Regions from separate parts of the Kitasatospora sp. NPDC093102 genome, predicted to be linked through region 2. Evidence: predicted binding sites of a transcription regulator. Region 2 holds the regulator's gene; each other region holds the start of a gene.

What was found. The regulator HrcA, encoded in region 2, represses chaperone genes, less so after heat shock. The targets are predictions, from matches to a motif close to TTNGCACTCNGNNNNNCNGAGTGCNAA.
Region 1: a site for HrcA is predicted at 3,700-3,726, ahead of groES (co-chaperone GroES). Genes of this name have one in related genera too.
Region 3: a site for HrcA is predicted at 4,395-4,421, ahead of AB0O11_RS23800 (FmdB family zinc ribbon protein). Genes of this name have one in related genera too.

Annotation. Positions count from the first base shown of each region.
Region 1 is NZ_JBFBFA010000001.1:549,935-556,851, forward strand. Features, by position in the region: gene tsaD (tRNA (adenosine(37)-N6)-threonylcarbamoyltransferase complex transferase subunit TsaD) at 1-734, shown strand, start outside; gene AB0O11_RS02640 (hypothetical protein) at 731-991, shown strand; gene AB0O11_RS02645 (polysaccharide deacetylase family protein) at 1,083-1,991, shown strand; gene AB0O11_RS02650 (class I SAM-dependent methyltransferase) at 1,967-3,163, opposite strand; gene AB0O11_RS02655 (hypothetical protein) at 3,294-3,617, opposite strand; gene groES (co-chaperone GroES) at 3,868-4,173, shown strand; gene groL (chaperonin GroEL) at 4,290-5,921, shown strand; gene AB0O11_RS02670 (LysR family transcriptional regulator) at 6,056-6,917, shown strand, end outside.
Region 2 is NZ_JBFBFA010000028.1:69,912-76,828, forward strand. Features, by position in the region: gene AB0O11_RS27550 (hypothetical protein) at 1-156, shown strand, start outside; gene AB0O11_RS27555 (hypothetical protein) at 262-954, shown strand; gene AB0O11_RS27560 (hypothetical protein) at 968-1,552, opposite strand; gene htpX (zinc metalloprotease HtpX) at 1,573-2,493, opposite strand; gene hrcA (heat-inducible transcriptional repressor HrcA) at 2,782-3,816, shown strand; gene dnaJ (molecular chaperone DnaJ) at 3,892-5,031, shown strand; gene AB0O11_RS27580 (16S rRNA (uracil(1498)-N(3))-methyltransferase) at 5,110-5,859, shown strand; gene AB0O11_RS27585 (PDZ domain-containing protein) at 5,954-6,917, shown strand, end outside.
Region 3 is NZ_JBFBFA010000020.1:29,373-36,289, forward strand. Features, by position in the region: gene AB0O11_RS23770 (carbon-nitrogen hydrolase family protein) at 1-286, opposite strand, end outside; gene AB0O11_RS23775 (phosphatase PAP2 family protein) at 338-1,189, opposite strand; gene AB0O11_RS23780 (sigma-70 family RNA polymerase sigma factor) at 1,614-2,585, shown strand; gene AB0O11_RS23785 (hypothetical protein) at 2,736-2,957, shown strand; gene mscL (large conductance mechanosensitive channel protein MscL) at 2,993-3,412, opposite strand; gene AB0O11_RS23795 (hypothetical protein) at 3,443-3,727, opposite strand; gene AB0O11_RS23800 (FmdB family zinc ribbon protein) at 4,074-4,382, opposite strand; gene AB0O11_RS23805 (MFS transporter) at 4,510-5,787, opposite strand; gene AB0O11_RS23810 (potassium/proton antiporter) at 6,233-6,917, opposite strand, start outside.

The DNA.
Region 1 (6,917 bases), on a different contig from region 2:
AGCACGGCCGGCTGCCCTCGCCGACGATGGCCCTGCTGGTCTCCGGCGGGCACTCCTCGCTGCTGCTCAGCGAGGACATCACCAGCGACGTCCGCCCGCTCGGCGCGACCATCGACGACGCGGCCGGAGAGGCCTTCGACAAGGTCGCCCGGGTGCTCGGCCTCGGCTTCCCCGGCGGCCCGATCGTCGACCGCACGGCCCGCGAGGGCGACCCCGGGGCGATCGCCTTCCCCCGCGGTCTGAGCGGCAGGAACGACCCCGCGTACGACTTCTCCTTCTCCGGCCTGAAGACCGCCGTCGCCCGCTGGGTGGAGGCCAAGCGCCGGGCCGGCGAGGAGGTGCCGATCGCCGACGTGGCGGCGTCCTTCCAGGAGGCGGTCACCGACGTGCTCACCCGCAAGGCCGTCAAGGCGTGCAGGGACAACGGCGTCGACCACCTGATGATCGGCGGCGGCGTGGCGGCCAACTCGCGGCTGCGCGAGATGGCCCAGCAGCGCTGCGACCGGGCCGGCATCCGGCTGCGGGTGCCCCGGCCGGGCCTGTGCACCGACAACGGCGCGATGGTGGCGGCGCTGGGCGCCGAGATGGTGTGGCGCGACCGCGCGCCCTCCGCCCTCGACCTGTCGGCGGACTCCTCGCTGCCGGTCACCGACGTCCACGTGCCGGCTGCGGACATCGGGCACGGCGACTTCCACGGCCAGGCCTACGACGCCCTCGGCGGCGGCGCGGCATGACCGTCGCGGCGATGTGGGAGGCCCGGGCGGCGGCCGGTCGAGGGGCTGAACTCGCGGCCTGGGTGCGGGAGTTCGCGCTGCCCGCAGTCCGTGGCGCGGCCGGCCTGGAGCGCGCCGAGCTGCTCTCCGCCCCCGGGGAGCGAGTGCTGCTGATCACCTGGTGGAGCGGCGAGCCCGCGCCCGTCGCCGACCCGCCGACCGAACTGCTCGGCCGTCCGGTGCACCGCTGGTCCTTCACCAGTGAGCACGTCGAGTAATCCGAAAAGCGGATGATACGGGGAACCGCCGCCCCGGCCGCTACCGTGCATAGCTGAGAGGCAGCTGGACGGGAACCGGGAGCGCGGTGCGGTGAGCAGGGACGGGCGGAGCAGGACCAGGACGTACGCGGCGGGGGCGCTGGCCCTGCTGGCCCTCGCCACCGGGTGCGGCGACAACGGGGGCGGCGGCAGCGCCGCCCCGGCCGCGACCACGGCAGCCCCGGCCGCACCCCAGTCCGCCGGCGCCGCGCCGGCCGCTGCGGCCACCACGCCCGGCACGGCCCCGGCCGAGGGCGACGCCGCGGCCTGGGCGAAGTGGAACCTCAAGCCGCTCGCCCCGGCCCCCGCGCCGCCCGCCGACAAGCCCGTCAAGCTCGAACGCACCGGCACCGTGCCGGTGTTCAGCGAGGTGAAGACGAACGACAAGGTCGTCTTCATCACCATCGACGACGGCGCCGAGAAGGACCCGAAGTTCGTCGAGATGCTCACCGACCTCAAGGTGCCGATCTCGATGTTCCTGACCAAGGACATAGTCAAGAACGACTACGGCTACTTCAAGCCGCTCCAGGCACTGGGCAACCACATCCAGAACCACACCGTCACCCACCCGGTGATGAGCAAGCTCCCGCCGGAGAAGCAGAAGGCCGAGATCTGCGACGACCAGTCCGCGCTCACCCAGCAGTACGGCACCGCCCCGCTGCTGTTCCGCCCGCCGTTCGGCGACGGCGCCAACACCCCGACGCTCAACACCTCGGTCCAGGAGTGCGGCCCGCGCGCCATAGTGCTGTGGCGCGAGTCGATGCAGATCCACGACATGCAGTACCAGGCCGGCGACAAGAAGCTGAAGCCCGGTGACATCATCCTGGCGCACTTCCGCGGCCCCAAGGAGCTCAAGGGCGCCACGATGACCCAGATGTTCGGCGACCTGCTCGCCCGGATCCAGGAGCAGGGATTCTCGGTGGCCCGGCTGGAGGACTACATCCAGGCGCCCGCGTCCTGAGCGGCCCGTACGGGCTGCCCCAGCATCATCAGCGGACCGTGGTCGGTGCGGCTGAGGATGACCGTGACGGTGTTCGGCCCGGAGGGCTTGAGCTGACGGCGCAGCTCCTCCGGGGTGATCGCCATCCCGCGCTTCTTGATCACCACCGTGCCGACCCCGCGCTCGCGCAGCAGTGCCTTCAGCTTCTTGATGTTGAACGGCAGCACGTCGGTGAGTTCGAAGGCGTGCGCGTACGGGGTGGCGACCAGCTCGTCCGAGGTCAGGTAGGCGATCTTCGGGTCGATCAGCCGACCGCGCACCTGCCCGGCCACCTCGGCCACCAGGTGCGCCCGGATCACCGCGCCGTCCGGCTCGTACAGGTAGCGCCCGACCGGGCCGGCCGGCGGGTCGGGCAGGTCGCCACCGGTCAGGCTGGCGCCCTGCGGCAGCAGGGTGGCGCGGTGCGGGCTCGCGGCCCCGGTGCCGAACCAGAGCACCGCCTCCTTGACGTCGCCGTGGTCGGAGACCCACTCGGCCTCGGCGTCCTCCGGCACCGCCTCGTGCGGGATGCCCGGCGCGACCTTCAGCGCGCCGATCGGGGTCCGCCGGCCGGCCCCGATCGCCCAGGAGAGCGGCGGGGCGTACGCCTCCGGGTCGAACACCCGGCCGCGCGAGGTGCGCCGGGCCGGGTCGGTGAACACCGCGTCGTAACCGGTGACGTCCACCTCGGCGACGTCCGCGCAGCGCACCTCGACCAGCCCGGCCAGACCCAGCGCGGCGGCGTTGGCCGCGGTGGCGGCACAGGCCGCCGGGTCCTTGTCCACGGCCAGCACCTCGATGCCCGCCCGGGCCAGCGCCAGCACGTCCCCGCCGATGCCGCAGCACAGGTCCGCCAGCCGTCGTACGCCCAGCCCGGCGAACCGCTGCGCCCGCCACTCGGCCACGCTGCGCCGGGTGGACTGCTCGACCCCGTTGGGCGTGAAGTACATCAGGTCGGCGTCCGCCCCGAACTTCGCCCGGGCCCGCTGCCGCAGCCGCGCCTGCCCGAACGCCGCCGACACCAGCTCCGCCGGGTGCTCCCGCCGCAAGCGGGTCGCCAGCGCGAGCTCCTCCTCGGGGGTGAACTCGCGCAACTCGGCGAGCAGGGCCTGGCCCTCGGGCGTCAGCAGGGGCTGGAGGTTCTCGGTGTCCACGGGGTCATTCTCGCCGGTCAGTCGGCCGGCCGGGCCGGCAGCGCGAGGACGAACGGCGTACTCGCCGTGAGCGCGATCAGGGGCAGCAGGTCCGCCGCCGAGTGCATCCGCGGTCGCGCAGGCGGTCGGTTCACCGCCACAGGATGCCCGAGGACAGGACCACGGGCAGCAGGAGCGGGGCGAGCGCGGCGGCGACCGGGAGGAACTGGTAGCCGGACCGCCAGGTGCGGAAGGCCACCACGAGGCCCGCCACCAGGGAGACGGCCGGGCCGGCCAGCATCCCGATGCCCAGGAAGGCCGCCCCGTCGTCCCCGGTGCCGGGGCCGTTGCCGAGGCCGGCGACGAAGGAGAAGACGAGGAACGGCAGCACGGCTCCCAGCAGGGGCAGCGACAGCAGTGCGAGGGACGCGTCCTTGAGGTGGGACGGGCCGAGTCGCGCCGGGATCGATGTCATGGCAGGAGTCTGTCGACGCCCGGGCCCGCCGCACATGAGTACGGCTACTCATCCGCGAACCAGAGGTCCTCAGGGCGCGTCGTTGGCACTCTGGTTGACTGAGTGCTAACAGGGCCCTATGGTCGTCCTTGGCACTCCCCACTGGGGGAGTGCTAACGCGAAGACGCGTGTCTGACCCCCGCGACGGCAGGCCCGCAGGTTCGCCCCTACCCGTTAGAAAACCCCGTAATCTCCGAAGGGGAGCTCGGACGTGACCACCAGCAGCAAGGTTGCCATCAAGCCGCTCGAGGACCGCATCGTGGTCCAGCCGCTCGACGCCGAGACCACCACGGCCTCCGGCCTGGTTATCCCGGACACCGCCAAGGAGAAGCCCCAGGAGGGCGTCGTCCTGGCCGTCGGCCCGGGCCGCTTCGAGGACGGCCAGCGTCTGCCGCTCGACGTCGCCGTGGGTGACATCGTCCTGTACTCGAAGTACGGCGGCACCGAGGTGAAGTACCAGGGCGAGGAGTACCTGGTGCTCTCCGCCCGCGACGTTCTCGCGATCATCGAGAAGTAAGACGTCCCGACCCGCCCCGGATCCGTGTCCTCAGTGACAGTGGCCCGGGGCGTGGTTGTTGGTTCACGTAGTTCGGCGGCCGGTGGGCCGGCCGCAGCCCCGAGGGAATAGGGAACATGGCGAAGATCCTGCAGTTCGACGAGGACGCCCGCCGCTCGCTGGAGCGCGGTGTCAACAAGCTGGCCGACACCGTCAAGGTGACCATCGGCCCCAAGGGCCGCAACGTCGTCATCGACAAGAAGTTCGGCGCCCCGACCATCACCAACGACGGTGTCACCATCGCCCGTGAGGTCGAGCTGGACGACCCGTACGAGAACCTTGGCGCGCAGCTCGTCAAGGAGGTCGCCACCAAGACCAACGACGTCGCGGGTGACGGCACCACCACCGCCACCGTGCTGGCCCAGGCCCTGGTCAACGAGGGTCTGCGCAACGTCGCCGCCGGAGCCGGCCCGGCCGCCCTGAAGAAGGGCATCGACAAGGCCGTCGCCGCTGTCTCCGAGCACCTGCTCTCCGTCGCCCGCGAGATCGAGGGCAAGGACGACGTCGCCGCCGTCGCCTCCCTCTCCGCCCAGGACACCCAGGTCGGCGAGCTGATCGCCGAGGCGATCGACAAGGTCGGCAAGGACGGTGTCATCACCGTCGAGGAGTCGAACACCTTCGGCGTGGAGCTGGACTTCACCGAGGGCATGCAGTTCGACAAGGGCTACCTGTCGCCGTACTTCGTCACCGACGCGGAGCGGCAGGAGGCGGTCCTGGAGGACCCGTACATCCTGATCAACCAGGGCAAGATCTCCTCCATCCAGGAGCTGCTGCCGCTGCTGGAGAAGATCCTCCAGGGCGGTGCCTCCAAGCCGCTGCTGATCATCGCCGAGGACGTCGACGGCGAGGCGCTGTCGACCCTGGTCGTGAACAAGATCCGTGGCACCTTCAACGCCGTCGCCGTCAAGGCCCCGGGCTTCGGCGACCGCCGCAAGGCGATCCTCGGCGACCTGGCCGTCCTGACCGGTGGCCAGGTCATCTCCGAGGAGGTCGGCCTCAAGCTCGACCAGGTCGGCCTGGACGTGCTGGGCACCGCCCGCCGCGTGACCATCACCAAGGACGAGACCACGGTCGTCGACGGTGCCGGTGACGCCGAGGCCGTGGCCGGCCGCGTCGCCCAGATCAAGGGCGAGATCGCCGCGACCGACTCCGACTGGGACCGCGAGAAGCTGCAGGAGCGCCTGGCCAAGCTGGCCGGCGGCGTCTGCGTCATCAAGGTCGGCGCCGCCACCGAGGTGGAGCTGAAGGAGCGCAAGCACCGTCTGGAGGACGCCATCTCGGCGACCCGCGCCGCGGTCGAGGAGGGCATCGTCGCCGGTGGTGGCGCCTCCCTGGTCCACGCCGCCAAGGTGCTGGAGGACGGCCTGGGCCTGTCGGGCGACGAGGCGACCGGTGTCGCGGTCGTCCGCAAGGCGCTGCACGAGCCGCTGCGCTGGATCGCCCAGAACGCCGGCCTCGAGGGCTACGTCATCACCCACAAGGTCGCCGAGCTGGAGACCGGTCACGGCTACAACGCGGCCACCGGCGAGTACGGCGACCTGCTGAAGGCCGGCGTCATCGACCCGGTCAAGGTCACCCGCTCCGCGCTGGAGAACGCCGCCTCGATCGCCTCCCTGCTCCTCACCACCGAGACCCTCGTGGTGGAGAAGAAGGAGGAGGAGGCCGACAACGGTCACGGCCACTCGCACGGCCACGGCCACTCGCACTGAGGCCCGAACCACTGACCGGAGGCCCGGTCCGCGCCCCGCGAGGGGATGCGGGCCGGGCCTCCGGCCGTCCGCGCTTGACCTTTCAACTATCAGTAGAATTTTGCAGAACGCAAAGATTGCCTTATAACTAAGGCATGATCGAGGCCCGCCACCTGCGCGTCCTGCGTGCCGTCGCCCGCACCGGCTCCTTCTCCGCCGCCGCCCGCGAGCTGGGGTGTACGCAGCCCGCCATCAGCCAGCAGATGAAGGCCCTGGAGAAGTCGGTGGACACCCCGCTGGTGGTCCGCTCGGGCCGCGGGATGCAGCTCAGCGAGGCAGGCCGGGTCCTGCTCAAGCATGCCACCGGAATCCTGGCCGGGCTCTCCGCCGCCGAGGAGGAGGTGGCCGCGATCGCCGGGCTGCGGGCCGGACGGGTGCGGCTGGTCTCCTTCCCGACCGCGAGCTCCACCCTGGTGCCGCCCGCGGTCGCCCGCCTGCGGGACGGCCATCCGGGGGTGCGCGTGTCGCTGGTCGAGGCGGAGCCGCCGGAGTCGCTGGCGATGCTGCGCGGCGGCGAGTGCGAGATCGCACTGGCCTTCCGCTACCCGCAGTCCGACGGCGCCGTCGCGCTCCCGGCGCCCGCCCACGGTACGCCGCGCGAGGCCCGGGCCGAGGCCAACCTGGAGGCGCAGCAGCTGACCGCCGGGACCGACTGGTCCGATCTGGTGGCCACCCCGCTGCTGGACGACCCTCTGGTGGGCCTGCTGCCCGCCGCTCATCCGCTGGCGGGGCGGGGCGGGGCGGTGGAGCTGGCCGAGCTGGCGGGGGAGCAGTGGATCGCCGGTTGCCCGCAGTGCCGGGGGCACCTGGTGGAGCTGTGCGCCGGTGCGGGCTTCGAGCCCCGGATCGACTTCGCGACGGACGACTACCCGGCGGTGGTCGGCCTGGTGGCGGCCGGGCTCGGGGTCGCGGTGCTGCCTCGGCTGGCGCTCCAGTCGGTGCGCCCTGACGGCGTGT
Region 2 (6,917 bases):
CTCCGGGGCGAGCCCGGCGACCCCTGGGACGGGGCCCCGCGAACCGTCTGGGACCGGCTCGCCGAGGCGGCCTGGGCCCTGGGGCTGTTCCTCCTGAGCGGCTTCCTGCTGCTCGGGTGCGGGCTGGCGGTCCGGTTCCTCATCGGACTGCTGTAGCGGACGGTGCGCTGAGGACGTGAGAGCCCGGGAGCGCGCCCGTGTGGGAGAGTGCGGGCGATCACGAATCCTGGGGGTGGATCAGTGCGCACACGTCATCGCGCGGTGGTGGGGATCGTTCTGGCGGTTCTCGGCGTGTCGGCCTGTACGGCCGACCGGAAGGCCGGGCCGGAGGCCGCTGCGGCCTTCACCCCGGTGCCCGCGCCCAAGAGCCTGCGCGAGGGCCTGCTGACCCAGGAGCGGCTTCCCCGGGGGTTCCGGCTGAACAAGGTGGAGGTCGGCCCGACGTCGACCGCCGCTTCGGTCACGCCCCTCCCCATCGCCTCGCTCCGGTGCGACGAACTCGAGGTCGACTCCTTCATGACGACGCACGCCCCACCCCGGGAGAACGTGGCGGTGGGCCTGGAACGGACGCCGACCGGCGGCGAGGACGCCGGCTGGTTCGGCCGGGAGTCGCTCGACCGCTACGCGCCCGGCCGAGCGGCCGACGTCATGGACGCCATCCGCGGCGCTGCGAAGCGCTGCGCCTCCTTCACCACCACACTCACGGACGGCACGAAGATCCGGGAGACAGCGTCCGTCACGCCGGCCGGGGTGCCGGCCGACGAGAGCCTCCTGATCCACTTCACCTCGGCCTTCCCCGGGGACTCGAAACCGTTCGAGAAGGTCACCGGTTTCGTCCGCCAGGGCGACGTGATCCTCGTCGTGCAGCACTCCTCCAGCCGGAAGCCGTCCACGGACACCCAAGAGGTCCTCGCCGCCGCCGTGAAGGCGTACCGCTCGACCACCGGCGGCTGACGCCCGCGCACCGTCACAGACCCGGCGCGCCCCAGACCGGGAACCAGCGGCTCAGGTCCTTCTCCAACCGCAGGTCGTTCCCCAGCATCGCGTTGACCTGTAGCTCCAGTGGGCTGTTGCGCTTCTCCCCGCCGCCCGGCATCGGGGCGAAGGGGTAGAACGTGCCCCGCTTGTAGAGGTAGACCAGGGCCAGCGAACGCCCCTCCGGGTCGCGGAAGGCGACGAGCGAGCAGAGCAGCTGCGGTCCGAAGCCGTTCGCCTCCAGCTCGCTGTTGACCGCGTGCAGGTCGTTCACCAGCTCCGGCAGCTCCTCGGGCCGGTGCCGGGCGAGCAGCCAGGAGTAGCCGTAGCCGTCCCTGGAGGCCTCCACCGGGACGCCGCCGCGCTCGGTGTCGGCGTCCAGCAGCGCCCGGACCTGCTGCTCGACCTGGACGAAGGCCGCGCCCTCGACGGCGGCGAAGCAGACCGAGCCGAGTCCGGTGGGGGTGAACCCGGCCCCGGCCTCCAGGGTCAGCGCGGCGGACGGCACGCCGAACAGCTGGTCGAGGTCGGGCTTGACGGGCTTGGTGCGGCCGAACAGGGCGTCCAGGATTCCCACGGCGGTCCTTTCACAGGGGGTCAGCGGCCGAGCTGCTCGGAGATCTTCGCCAGCTGCGCCAGCCGCTTCTCCAGCGTCGGGTGGGTGGAGAACAGCTGCGAGGCGGTCTCCCGGGCGCTCAGCGCGGGGGCGAAGTAGAAGGCGTTGTACGGCTGCGACTTGCGCAGGTCCTCGGTGGGGATGGCCGCGATCTGCCCGGTCACCTTGGTGAGGGCCGCGGCCAGTGCGCTGGGCCGGCCGGTGAGCTGGGCGGCGGCGCGGTCGGCGGCCAGCTCACGGTAGCGGGACAGCAGCCGGGTGAGCAGGAAGCTGATCGCGTAGACGACCACCGACACCAGCGGGACGATCAGGGCCACGATGGCCGCGTTCTGGTCGTTGTTGTTGCGCCCGCCGCCCATGAACCCGCCGTACATCGCGATCCGGGTCATCGCCCCGGCGAGGACGCCGAGGAAGCCGGCGATCGTCATCACCGCGACGTCCCGGTGGGCGACGTGCGACAGCTCGTGCGCGAGGACGCCCTCCAGTTCCTCCGGCTCCAGCCGGCGCAGCAGTCCGGTGGTCACGCAGACCACCGCGTTCTGCGGGTTGCGGCCGGTGGCGAAGGCGTTCGGCATGTCGTTGTCGGCGACCGCCACCCGGGGCTTGGGCATGTCGGCCAGGGCGCAGAGCCGGTCGACGGTGCCGTGCAGCTGGGGGAACTGCTCCGGGGTCACTCGGTGGGCGCCCATCGCCCGCTCGGTGATCTTGTCGCTGAACCAGAACTGGGCGACGAACAGCCCGCCGGACAGCAGGACGATCAGTGGCCAGGCGCCGCGCAGAAGCGCGATCAGCAGGCCCGTGAAACCGACGTACAGCAGCCCGATCACGAACATCGTCGCGACCATGCGGCTGGTCAGGCCGCGGTCGGGCGCGAAACGGGTGTGCTGGCCCGAGCTCGACATCGCTTGCTCCTCCATTCGCCGTCGCTATCGATGCTGCCACCCGGACGGCCTCTCGGCACCACTCCGGCGCCGGGAGGATCGAACCGTCAGCTTCCCGTGGGCCGTGGGCGGAACTGCGGGGAGGATCACCCCGGTCGGGCCGTTCCTGCCGTAGGACCCGGGCCTTACACTGGCAGGTACGGATTTGGCACTCGCGTGTTCAGAGTGCCAAGGCCGGGGCCTCCCGGAGCGGCCCGCAGCAGCAAGGGACACAGTCGGACAACGTGCGAAGACGGAGGTGCGTGCCCCATGGCCGGTGAGGTCCGCCAGCTCGACGACCGCAAGCTCGCCGTGCTCCGCGCGATCGTGCAGGACTACGTGGGCACCGAGGAACCGGTCGGCTCCAAGGCCCTGGTGGAGCGGCACAACCTCGGGGTGTCACCGGCGACCGTCCGCAACGACATGGCGGCGCTGGAGGAGGAGGGTTACATCCACCAGCCGCACACCAGTGCCGGCCGCATCCCGACCGACAAGGGGTACCGCCTCTTCGTCGACAAGCTCGCCGAGATCAAGCCGATGAGCGCCCCCGAGCGCCGGGCCATCCGGCACTTCCTGGACGGCGCGGTCGACCTGGACGACGTGGTCGCCCGCACCGTGCGGCTGCTCGCCCAGCTGACCCGGCAGGTCGCGGTGGTGCAGTACCCCTCGCTGTCGCGCTCCACCGTCCGGCACATCGAGCTGGTGGCGCTGGCCCCGGCCAAGGTGATGCTGGTGCTGATCACCAACACCGGCCGGGTCGAGCAGCGGATGGTCGACTGCCCGGGACCGGTCGGCGAGACGGTGCTGGCGGACCTGCGGGCCCGGATCAACGCGAGAGCCGCCGGCCGACGCCTCCCGGAGGTCCCGGGACTGCTGGAGGAACTCCCGGCGCACTTCGAGCAGGCCGACCGGCCGACCGTCAGCACGGTCCTGGCGACGCTGTTCGAGACGCTCGCCGAACAGAACGAGGAGCGGATCATGCTGGCCGGCACGGCCAACCTGACCCGCTTCGGGCACGACTTCCCGCTCACCATCCAGCCGGTGCTGGAGGCCCTGGAGGAGCAGGTCGTCCTGCTCCGCCTCCTGGGTGAGACCGCGGACGCCGCGATGACGGTCCGGATCGGGCGGGAGAACGCCTACGAGGGGCTGACTTCCACCTCGATCGTTTCGGTCGGCTACGGTTCGGGCGACGAGAGCGTGGCCAAACTGGGTGTGATCGGTCCGACCCGGATGGATTACCCGGGCACAATGGGGGCGGTGCGAGCGGTGGCGCGGTACGTGGGCCAGATCCTGGCCGAGTCCTAGCAAAGCCCCCCGTCGGAAATCTGACGGGGGCGTCCAGTCGCAGCACTACTACAGGCGGAACAAGCGGAGCATTTGGTGGCCACGGACTACTACGCGGTACTCGGCGTCCGACGGGATGCGGGGCAGGACGAGATCAAGAAGGCGTTCCGGCGCCTGGCACGCGAACTGCACCCGGACGTCAACCCGGACCCGAAGACGCAGGAGCGGTTCAAGGAGATCAACGCCGCCTACGAGGTGCTCTCCGACCCGCAGAAGCGTCAGGTCTACGACCTCGGCGGGGACCCGCTCTCCCCGGGCGGCGGCGGTGCGGGTGGCTTCGGCGCCGGCGCGGCGGGCTTCGGCTTCTCCGACATCATGGACGCCTTCTTCGGCGCCGCGGCCGGCCAGCGTGGCCCGCGCTCGCGCACCCGCCGCGGCCAGGACGCCATGATCCGGCTGGAGATCACCCTGGAGGAGGCCGCCTTCGGCACCACCAAGGAGCTCCAGGTCGACACCGCCGTCACCTGCACCACCTGCAACGGCGAGGGTGCGGCCCCCGGCACCTCGGCGCAGACCTGTGACATGTGCCGCGGCAAGGGCGAGGTCTCCCAGGTCACCCGGTCCTTCCTGGGCCAGGTCATGACCTCCCGCCCCTGCCCGCAGTGCCAGGGCTTCGGCACCGTCGTGCCGACCCCGTGCCCGGAGTGCGCCGGCGACGGCCGCGTGCGGGCCCGCCGCACCCTGACCGTCAAGATCCCGGCCGGTGTCGACAACGGCACCCGGATCCAGCTGGCCGGCGAGGGCGAGGTCGGCCCCGGCGGCGGCCCGGCCGGCGACCTGTACGTCGAGATCGCCGAGACCAGCCACACCATCTTCCAGCGGCGCGGGGACGACCTGCACTGCACCGTCACGATCCCGATGACGGCGGCCGCGCTCGGCACCCAGGTGCCGCTGCAGACCCTGGACGGCCTGGAGGAGGTCGACATCCGGCCCGGCACCCAGTCCGGCCAGTCGATCCCGCTGCACGGCCGGGGCATCACCCACCTGCGCGGTGGCGGCCGGGGCGACCTGATAGTGCACGTCGAGGTGAAGACGCCCGGCAAGCTCGACGCCGAGCAGGAGGAGCTGCTGCGCCGCCTCGCGGTGCTGCGCGGCGAGGAGCGGCCGTCCGGCCAGTTCGCGCCGGGCCAGCAGGGCCTCTTCTCCCGGCTGAAGGACGCCTTCAACGGCCGGTAGCAGTCCGCGGAGGGGTGCCGGGGGAAGGCCCCCGGCACCCCTTCCGTGTTTTCGTCCCACTCCTGGAGGTACTCCGTCATGACCGCGCCCGTCTTCGTCGTCGAGACCGAGCGGATCGCCGCCGCCGTGCCCGGGGCCGTGGTGCGCCTGGACGGCCCGGAGGGGCGGCACGCGGCCGCGGTGAAGCGGCTGGAGCCGGGCGAGGCGGTCACCCTGGCGGACGGGCTGGGGCTCGGCGTGGACGGCACGGTCGCCGAGGTGCTCGGCAAGGACGCGATCGACGTGACGGTCGCCGCGGTGCGCCGGGAGCCGGAGCCCGCGCCGCGGATCGTGGTGGTCCAGGCGCTGCCCAAGGGCGACCGCGGCGAGCTGGCCGTGGAGACCATGACCGAGGTCGGCGTGGACGTGGTGATCCCGTGGGCCGCCTCGCGCTGCATCACCCAGTGGAAGGGCGAGCGCGGCGCCAAGGCGCTCGCCAAGTGGCGGGCCACCGCCCGGGAGGCGGGCAAGCAGTCCCGCCGGCTGCGCTTCCCCGAGGTCCGCGAGCCGATGACCACCAGGCAGCTGGCACCGGTGCTGGCACAGGCCGCGTTCGCCGCCGTGCTGCACGAGGAGGGCGCCGAGCCGCTGGCGCACGCCGGGCTGCCGGAGGGCGGCGACCTCGTCCTGGTGGTCGGCCCGGAGGGCGGGGTCTCCCCGGAGGAGCTGGCCGCGTTCGCCGAGGCGGGCGCCAAGCCGTACCGGCTCGGCCCCTCGGTGCTGCGCACCTCCACCGCCGGGGTGGCCGCCGGCGCGCTGCTGCTCGGGCGTACCGGCCGCTGGTCGTGACGGCGGCCGGGCGGCCCCGACCGCCGTCCGCGGGTGGTGCCGGGAGTCTGTGAAAACGGCGCGGATCGTACGCGCACCTGCCTAGGCTGGCCGGGTGACGGACTCCCTGAGCACCTCCCCGAAAACCTCGGCGGGCGCCTACCTGCGCCATCCCCACCTGCACGGCGATCTGGTCGCCTTCGTCGCCGAGGACGACCTCTGGCTCGCCCCGCTGGACGGGAGCCGGGCCTGGCGGCTGACGGCGGACCACCTGCCGGTCCACCACCCGAGGTTCTCCCCGGACGGGCGGCACCTCGCCTTCACCTCCACCCGGGACGGCGCCCCCGAGGTCCACGTGGTGCCGGTGGACGGCGGCCCGTCGCGCCGGCTCACCCACTGGGGCAGCCACCAGACCCGGGTGCTCGGCTGGACGGCCGACGGCCGCCCGATCGCCGTCACCAGCGCCGGCGAGGCCGGTCTGCGCCGCACCTGGGCGCACGCCGTGCCGCTGGACGGCGGCGAGCCGCAGCGGCTGCCGTACGGGCCGGTCGGCGGGCTCGCCTTCGAGCCGGGCGGGGACCGGGTGCTCCTGAACAGCGTCACCGGCCGCGATCCGGCCTGGTGGAAGCGGTACCGGGGCGGGCTGGCCGGCAAGCTGTGGCTCGGCCGGGACGAGTTCGCCCGCGTCCACGCGGAGCTGGACGGGCAGTTGGACTCGCCACTGTGGGTGGCCGGGCAGGGCGGGCAGGGCGGCAGGATCGCCTTCCTGTCCGATCACGAGGGCGTCGGCGAACTGTGGTCCAGCCGCCCGGACGGCACCGACCTGCGCCGCCACACCGCGGACCCGGACGGCTTCTACGCCCGCAACGCCACCACCGACGGCACCCGGGTGGTCTTCCACCGGGCCGGCGACCTCTGGCTGCTGGACGACCTGGAGGGCGCCGAGCCGCGCCGGCTGGACGTCCGGCCGGCCGGCCCGCGGGCCGGGCGCCGCCCCCGCCCCGTGCCCGCCGCGCACTGGCTGGAGTCCGTCGCCCCCGACCGCACCGGCCGGGGCAGTGCCGTGGTGGTGCGCGGCA
Region 3 (6,917 bases), on a different contig from region 2:
GGCAGGCCTCGGCGATCGGCGCGAGACGCGGATCGCCGGGCTGGACCGCGTACTTGACGGGGTCGGTGCGGATCAGCTCGGGCTCGTACCCGGAGAGGAACTTCTCCGCGAACAGCACCAGCCGGGCGCCGGCCCGGGCGGCCTCACGGATCAGCCCGGCAACCTGGGCGACGTTGGCGGGTATGTCGCCGGCCACGGCCTGGGCCTGGACGGTGGCGATCCGCAGCGGGCGCTCGGGGTAGCCGGCGGGCGCGGTGGGGGAAGTGGGGGTGAAGGTGTCGGACATGGCCGTCACGCTAGCGGGGCGGCCCGCAGTGGTGGGTGGGGTGACGGAAACTCAGCGGACGGTCTCGTCGGGCCGGTCGACGGGGCCGCCCGCAGCCTCCTCGGTCCGTACGGCGTCCGGCCCGTCCTCGTCCAGCGGGGCGGCGGCGCGTGCGGACCGCTCGTCCGACACGACGACCCGCTGCACCCGGGGCCTGGTGCGCCAGTTGACCCGCCGTACGTCCCGGGCCAGCGCGCCGGGGCGCCAGACCTGGATCACCGCGGTCACGGCACCCAGCACGATTCCGGCGGCCAGCCAGCCGGCCAGCACGTCGCTGGGCCAGTGCACTCCGAGCGCGACCCGGGTCCAGCCGATGGTCAGCACCGTTGCCGCCGCCACCAGGCAGGCGGCGGTCCGGCCGCGCCGGTGGACCCGGTACCAGAGCAGGCCGACCAGGACGGAGCAGGTGATCGCCGAGGCCATGGCGTGCCCGGAGGGGAAGGCCGGGCCGCCGGCGTGCGAGACCGGATCGGTGAAGGAGGGGCGGCTGCGGCCGAAGGCCAGCTTCAGCGCCCACTGGGCGCCCCAGCCGATCAGGGCCTGGGCGGCCACCCAGCCGGCCAGCACGCGGGCGCCGATCAACCAGAGCCACCCGGCTGCGATCCCGAGCAGCGTACGCATCGTGACGGTGCCGCCGATGTCCGAGAGCGTCTGCACCGAGGCGGTCCAGATCCGGTGCTCCCGGGCATAGGTGTGCAGTTCGCCGATCCACTCCTGGTCGAAGCGGACCAGCGGGCGCCACTGGCCGGTGACCAGAGCCGCCAGGAGGCCGAACAGCGCGGCACAGCCCAGCGCGAGCGCGGCGTCCCGAAGGAGACTCCGGTTACGCGCAGCGAGGGGGGTCGTGCTGTTGGTCAGGTGCATGGCTGACACCTTCCCAGTGTCCAGTGCCGAGCAAGAGCCGGAGTGATAGCGATTCGGCATCGTTTGTGAGGAGGACCTGCGTGCGCCGGGGTGTGGCGCGGACGGAAAACGGGGCGCGCGGGGAACGTCGGCGGCCCTTCGCGGGTTCAACGGGTAGGCGGCGGTCGCGTGTGGGTCGAGTGAAAAAAATCGCTCCCGGAGCGGTCGCCCGGTGGCACGGGAAGTGCTCGGCCGGTCACTCATTGTCCAGAACCGGCATGAAAATCAGCAGGATACTGCATCGCCGGGAAGAATCTGAGGGACTTGGGAATGTTGTCCGGATTCTGTTCGTTGGATCGTTACGTGTGAGGCCCCAGGGGCCCGCACTTCTTGCCCTCACGAGGCAGGCAGGCAGACCTCGGCAACACGAGCAAAGGGAGCAAGCATGGCCACCCGTGCCGTCGTTCGCGACAGGGCCGACCGGAGTCGCGCGGCCCGCCCGACCAACCTGGAGGCCGACCGTGACCTGGTCGGCATGTACCTCGACGAGATCGCCAGGACACCCCTGCTCGATGCCGCCGAGGAGGTCGAGCTCTCGCTGCGGATCGAGGCCGGCGTGTACGCCCAGCACCTGCTGGAGGAGGGCGAACTCCCCGACGGCGTCACGCGCGAGGAACTGGAGGCGATAGCCGCCGACGCCGAGCGCGCCAAGGACGTCTTCATCCGCTCCAACCTCCGGCTCGTGGTCGCCGTCGCCCGTCGCTACCCGCGCAGCGGCCTGCCGCTGCTGGACCTGATCCAGGAGGGCAACGCGGGCCTGGTGCGCGCCGTCGAGAAGTTCGACTACGCCAAGGGCTTCAAGTTCTCCACGTATGCGACGTGGTGGATCCGGCAGGCGATCACCCGGTCCATCGCCGACCAGTCCCGCACCATCCGGCTGCCCGTGCACCTGGTGGAGGAGCTGGGGCGGATCCGGCGGGTGCAGCGGGAGAAGTCCAAGGAGCTGGGCCGCGAGGTGGAGCCGGCCGAGATCGCGGCCGAGTTGGACACCACCGAGGCCCGGATCAAGGACGTGCTGGACTGGGCGCGCGATCCGGTCAGCCTCAACATGTCGGTCGACGACGAGGGCGAGACCCAGTTCGGTGACCTCGTCGAGGACACCGGGGCCACGTCCCCCGAGGACGCCGTGATGGTCATGCTCCGCCGCGAGGAACTGGACGACCTGATCGGGCGGTTGGACGACCGCACCGCCTCGATCATCCGCTCCCGCTACGGGATGGAGGACGGCCGCGAGCGCACCCTCACCGAGGTGGGCAAGCAGCACGGCCTCACCCGCGAGCGGATCCGCCAGATCGAGAAGCACGCGCTGGCGGAGCTGAAGAAGATCGCCGACCACGCGGGCTTCGAGGCCGCCTGAGAGTCCGCCCGAGCGTCCGCCTGACGGACCACCCGGCCCCACCGGCCGAGCCTCACCCGGGCCCTGGCGCGGAGCACTCCGCACCCGGGCCCGAGGCATGCCACGGGGCTCTTAGGCTGGAGGGAAGGGACGAGCGAGGGAGTGGACAGCGTGAACGATCAGGGACAGGAACAGGACCAGGAACAGGACCAGAGCCAGGAGCCGCGGAAGGCCGCGGCGGCCAAGGCCCGGCTGGTCTTCCGGGACCCGCTGGACCAGCAGTCCAGGGACGACACCGACGCCGGCTGGGGAGACCGCCCCGGGGCCGGTGGCAGTGGCGGGCGGGGGCTGGACTGGTACCTGAGCCAGCGCCCGCCGCACCACGGGGGCTGAGGAACGAGGAGTGGGGGGCGAAAGGCGCCTGCCGGTCAGCGAAGCGGCGTGACCAGCGCGTCGCGGATCTCGGTCAGCAGTTGGACCTCCTTGAGCTCGGCCTCCGCCGTCTCCTCGGCGGCGGTCTTGCGGTGGGCCGCCAGCTTGTTCATGGGCACGATCAGAACGAAGTAGACGACTGCCGCGGTGATCAGGAACTGGAGCGCGGCGCTGAGCACCGATCCCCACAGGATCAGGATTCCGGACGTGACCTCACCGGTCGGGCTCACCTCGCAAGGCCCCTTGAGGCAGGAACTGTAGGACGCGAGGTCCTTCGTCCCGAAGACGCCGACGAGCGGATTGATCACGCCCTTGACGAAGGCGTTGACGATGTTGGTGAAAGCCGCGCCGATGACCACGGCCACGGCGAGTTCGACGACATTTCCACGCAGCAGGAATTCCTTGAAGCCTTTCATGCCGCCTCGAACGACGAATCCGATTCCCGGTTACGGGTGATCTTCCGCGGGCCCGGATTGACAACCCGTCCGGCCCAGCGCACCCCCCTGGGGCGGCGGCAGCCCGGCCCGCGCGGGCCCCAGCGCGAGTGCCGCCGCCACCGCGAGCAGCACCAGCACGGGCACCCCGGCCCGCCGCCGCACCGCACTGCGCCAGCGGTGCCACCTGCCGCACCCGCGCCGGATCGGCGGGAAGCTCGGCAGCTCCTGCCGGGGTGGTACGGCGGGCGCGGGCAGCGGGAGGGGCAGGGGCAGGGAGAAGCTCGCGGTCGTCATCGACGCACCTCCGGGGTGTCGGCGGGCCGGCCTCTCGCGGACCGGATGCCCACACGATGAGCGTTTCCGGCGAACTCGGAAAGCTCTTTCCCCAGGCCTGTGGAAAACCCGCCCCTGTGGATAACTTCGTTCACCCGCACGAGTCAATCGGACCCGTTCGAGGTGACGGGAAGCCCCCGGTCCGGGGTTGCGGGAAACCGGCGACGGGACCGATGGGAACGGCGGGACCGACAGGACCGACGGGACCGACAGGAATGCGGAAAGGCCCGTCGCCCCCGCGTGGAAGCGGGGCCGACGGGCCTTTCCGAGGTCTGCGGGCCGTCCGGGCCGGTGCCCGGCGCCGAGGTCAGCTCGCGGCCGGAGCCGGGCTGGACGAGGCCGAGGAGCCGGAGCTCGACGGCGTCGAGGAGGACGCGGACGTGGAGGACGGCGTCGAGGAGGTCGACGAGGACCCGGCGCCCACCGAGCTGCTGGAGGAGGAGCGGCTGTCGGTCCGGTAGAAGCCGGAGCCCTTGAACACGACGCCCACGGCCGAGAAGACCTTGCGGAGCCGTCCCTGGCAGTCGGGGCACGTGGTCAGTGCCTCGTCGGTGAACTTCTGCACCGCCTCCAGGCCGTTGCCGCACTCGGTGCACTGGTACTGGTACGTGGGCACTTGATCTTCCTCCTGGCACTCTCGCCTGATGAGTGCTAACGATGGTCAATGATGCGGCATTCCGCGGGATCAGTCCAGCGACTGCGGTGTGAGATGGACGGGGCCCGGCCGCCGGACCGCCGCCGCCTCAGCCCTTGGCCGCGCCCACCAGCTGCGCGGCACCACCGCGCTCCGCGGAATCGGAGCCCGGGTCGGCAGCCGCAGACGCGCCCGACCCGTCCCCGGTCGCCACCAGCAGGTGCCGCAGCGAGGCCAGCGCGATCAGGCCCAACCCGGCCCCGGCCACCGGCACCAGGAACCCGGTCGAGGGCCCGTGCCCGTCGATCAGCCGGCCCGCCGCCATCGAGCCGACCGCCAGCCCCAGCCCGATGGCGCCGGTCAGCCAGGTGAAGGCCTCCGTCTTGGCCCCGTCCGCGACCAGCGTCTCGACCAGGGTGTAGCCGCTGATCAGGGTCGGCGCGATGGCCAGCCCGCAGACCAGCCCGGCGGCGGTCAGCGCGACCAGGTTGGGCATCGCCCACAGCACCGAGCAGCCCAGCACCAGCAGCGCGTAACTGATCAGCATCCGCTGCTGCACCGGCCGCCGCCAGGCGATCACGCCGTACAGCACGCCGGCCAGCATCGAGCCGCCGGCGAAGATCCCGTACACGGTGCCGCCGGCGTCGTGCTGCCCGACCGAGTCGGCGAAGGCGTTCACCGAGACCTGCATGCCGCCGAAGACCGCGCCGACCCCGAGGAAGGTCCCGGCCAGCAGCCGGACGCCGGGGGAGGCGAGTGCCGAGGCGCGCCTGGTGCCGGGTTGCGGCACGATCCGGGTGGGTGCGGTGCGCCGCTGGGCGGCGAAGGCCAGGCCGCCGACGAGGGTCAGCGAGGCCTCGGCGACCAGGGCGGTGGCAGGGTTGGCGAGGGCGGCGATGCCGGAGGCCAGGATCGGGCCGATCACGAAGGTGAACTCGTCCGTCACGGACTCGAAGGCGAAGGCGGTGCTCACCCGGGCCGCGGAGGCGTCGGAGGCGCCGTCCGCGGTGAACCTGGCCAGCCAGCGGGCCCGGACCATCGCGCCGACCTGCGGCACGCTCGCCCCGGCCGGGACGGCGGCCAGGAACAGGCTCCAGGCGGGTGCGTGGCCGAGCGCGAGTGCGATCAGCACGCCGACCGAGGCCGCGTGCACCAGGACGGTCGGCACGAGCACCGCGGCCTGGCCGTAGCGGTCGGCGAGCCGCCCGGTCTGCGGCCCGACCAGGGCCTGGGCGACGGCGGCGACCGCGGTGACCGTACCGGCGGTGCCGTACGAGCCGTGGGTCTGCGTGACGAGCAGCAGGATGCCCATGCTGAGCATCGCGTACGGCAGCCGCGCGACGAGGGCGGGGGCCAGGAACGTCCAGGCCCCAGGGGTGCGCAGCAGCTCGCCGTACCCGACGCGGGTGGGGGCCGGAGCTGCGGGGGTGGCCGCGGAGTCCGCGGCGGTGTCGACCGTTCGGCGCGCCGTCACGGTCGGTCCTTCCTGCTGCCTGGTAGCGCGGCAGGGCATGGTGTGGCCCCGACGGCGCCGAGAGTCGTCCTCTCGCGCGTCGACCGGGGTAGATACCGGGCCGGTCCGGCGTGGTGGCCGGGGCCGGACCGCGGCCGCCGAGCGGTCGCGCCAACTCTGCGTCAGGCAGATGCTGGGGGTGGTCTAGCGGTGGTTATACGGCGTGGTCGGACCAGCATACAGTTACGCGCGTAGACCCCGCCAGCCCCACCCGTCCCGGTGAGCCGGTCCCACCCGTCCCGGCGGGCCGGTCCCACCCGTCCCGGCGGGCCGGCCACCCCGGCCGGGGCCCGGTGAGGGCCCCGGCGAGGGCCCGCCCTCACCGCCCGTTCAGCCACCCCGCGAGCTTGCCGCCCTTGTCCACGGCCCGCAGTCGCCGCTCCGCCGCCGCGCCGACCTCGTCCGTGGTGACCACCAGCAGCTCGTCCCCGCCGCGCAGCACCGTCGCCTTGTCCGGCACGAAGGAGTTCCCCTCGCGCACGACCAGGGTGACCGCCGCCCCCTTGGGCAGCCGCAGCTCGCTGACCTCCACGCCCGACATCTTCGAGGCGGGGGAGAGCGTGACCGACAGCAGGTGCCCGTGCAACTTCTCCAGCGGGGCGGACTCGATGCCCAGGTCCTGGCCCATGTCGCCCTCGTCGATCCGCAGCCGCTTGGCCACCCACGGCAGGGTCGGTCCCTGGAGCAGGGTGAAGACGACGACCAGGATGAAGACGATGTTGAAGACGTCGTCGGCCTGGTGCGCGCCGGACACCACCGGGATGGTGGCCAGCACGATGGGCACCGCCCCGCGCAGCCCGGCCCAGCTCAGCAGTGCCTGCTCGCGGGCCGGCACCTTGAAGGGGGTCAGCGAGACCACCACCGACAGCGGCCGGGCCAGGAAGACCAGCACCCCGCCGATCACCAGTGCGGGCACCACCGCGTCGCCCATGGACTCGGGCGTGACGAGCAGGCCGAGCAGCACGAACATGCCGATCTGCCCGATCCAGGCCAGCCCGTCGGCG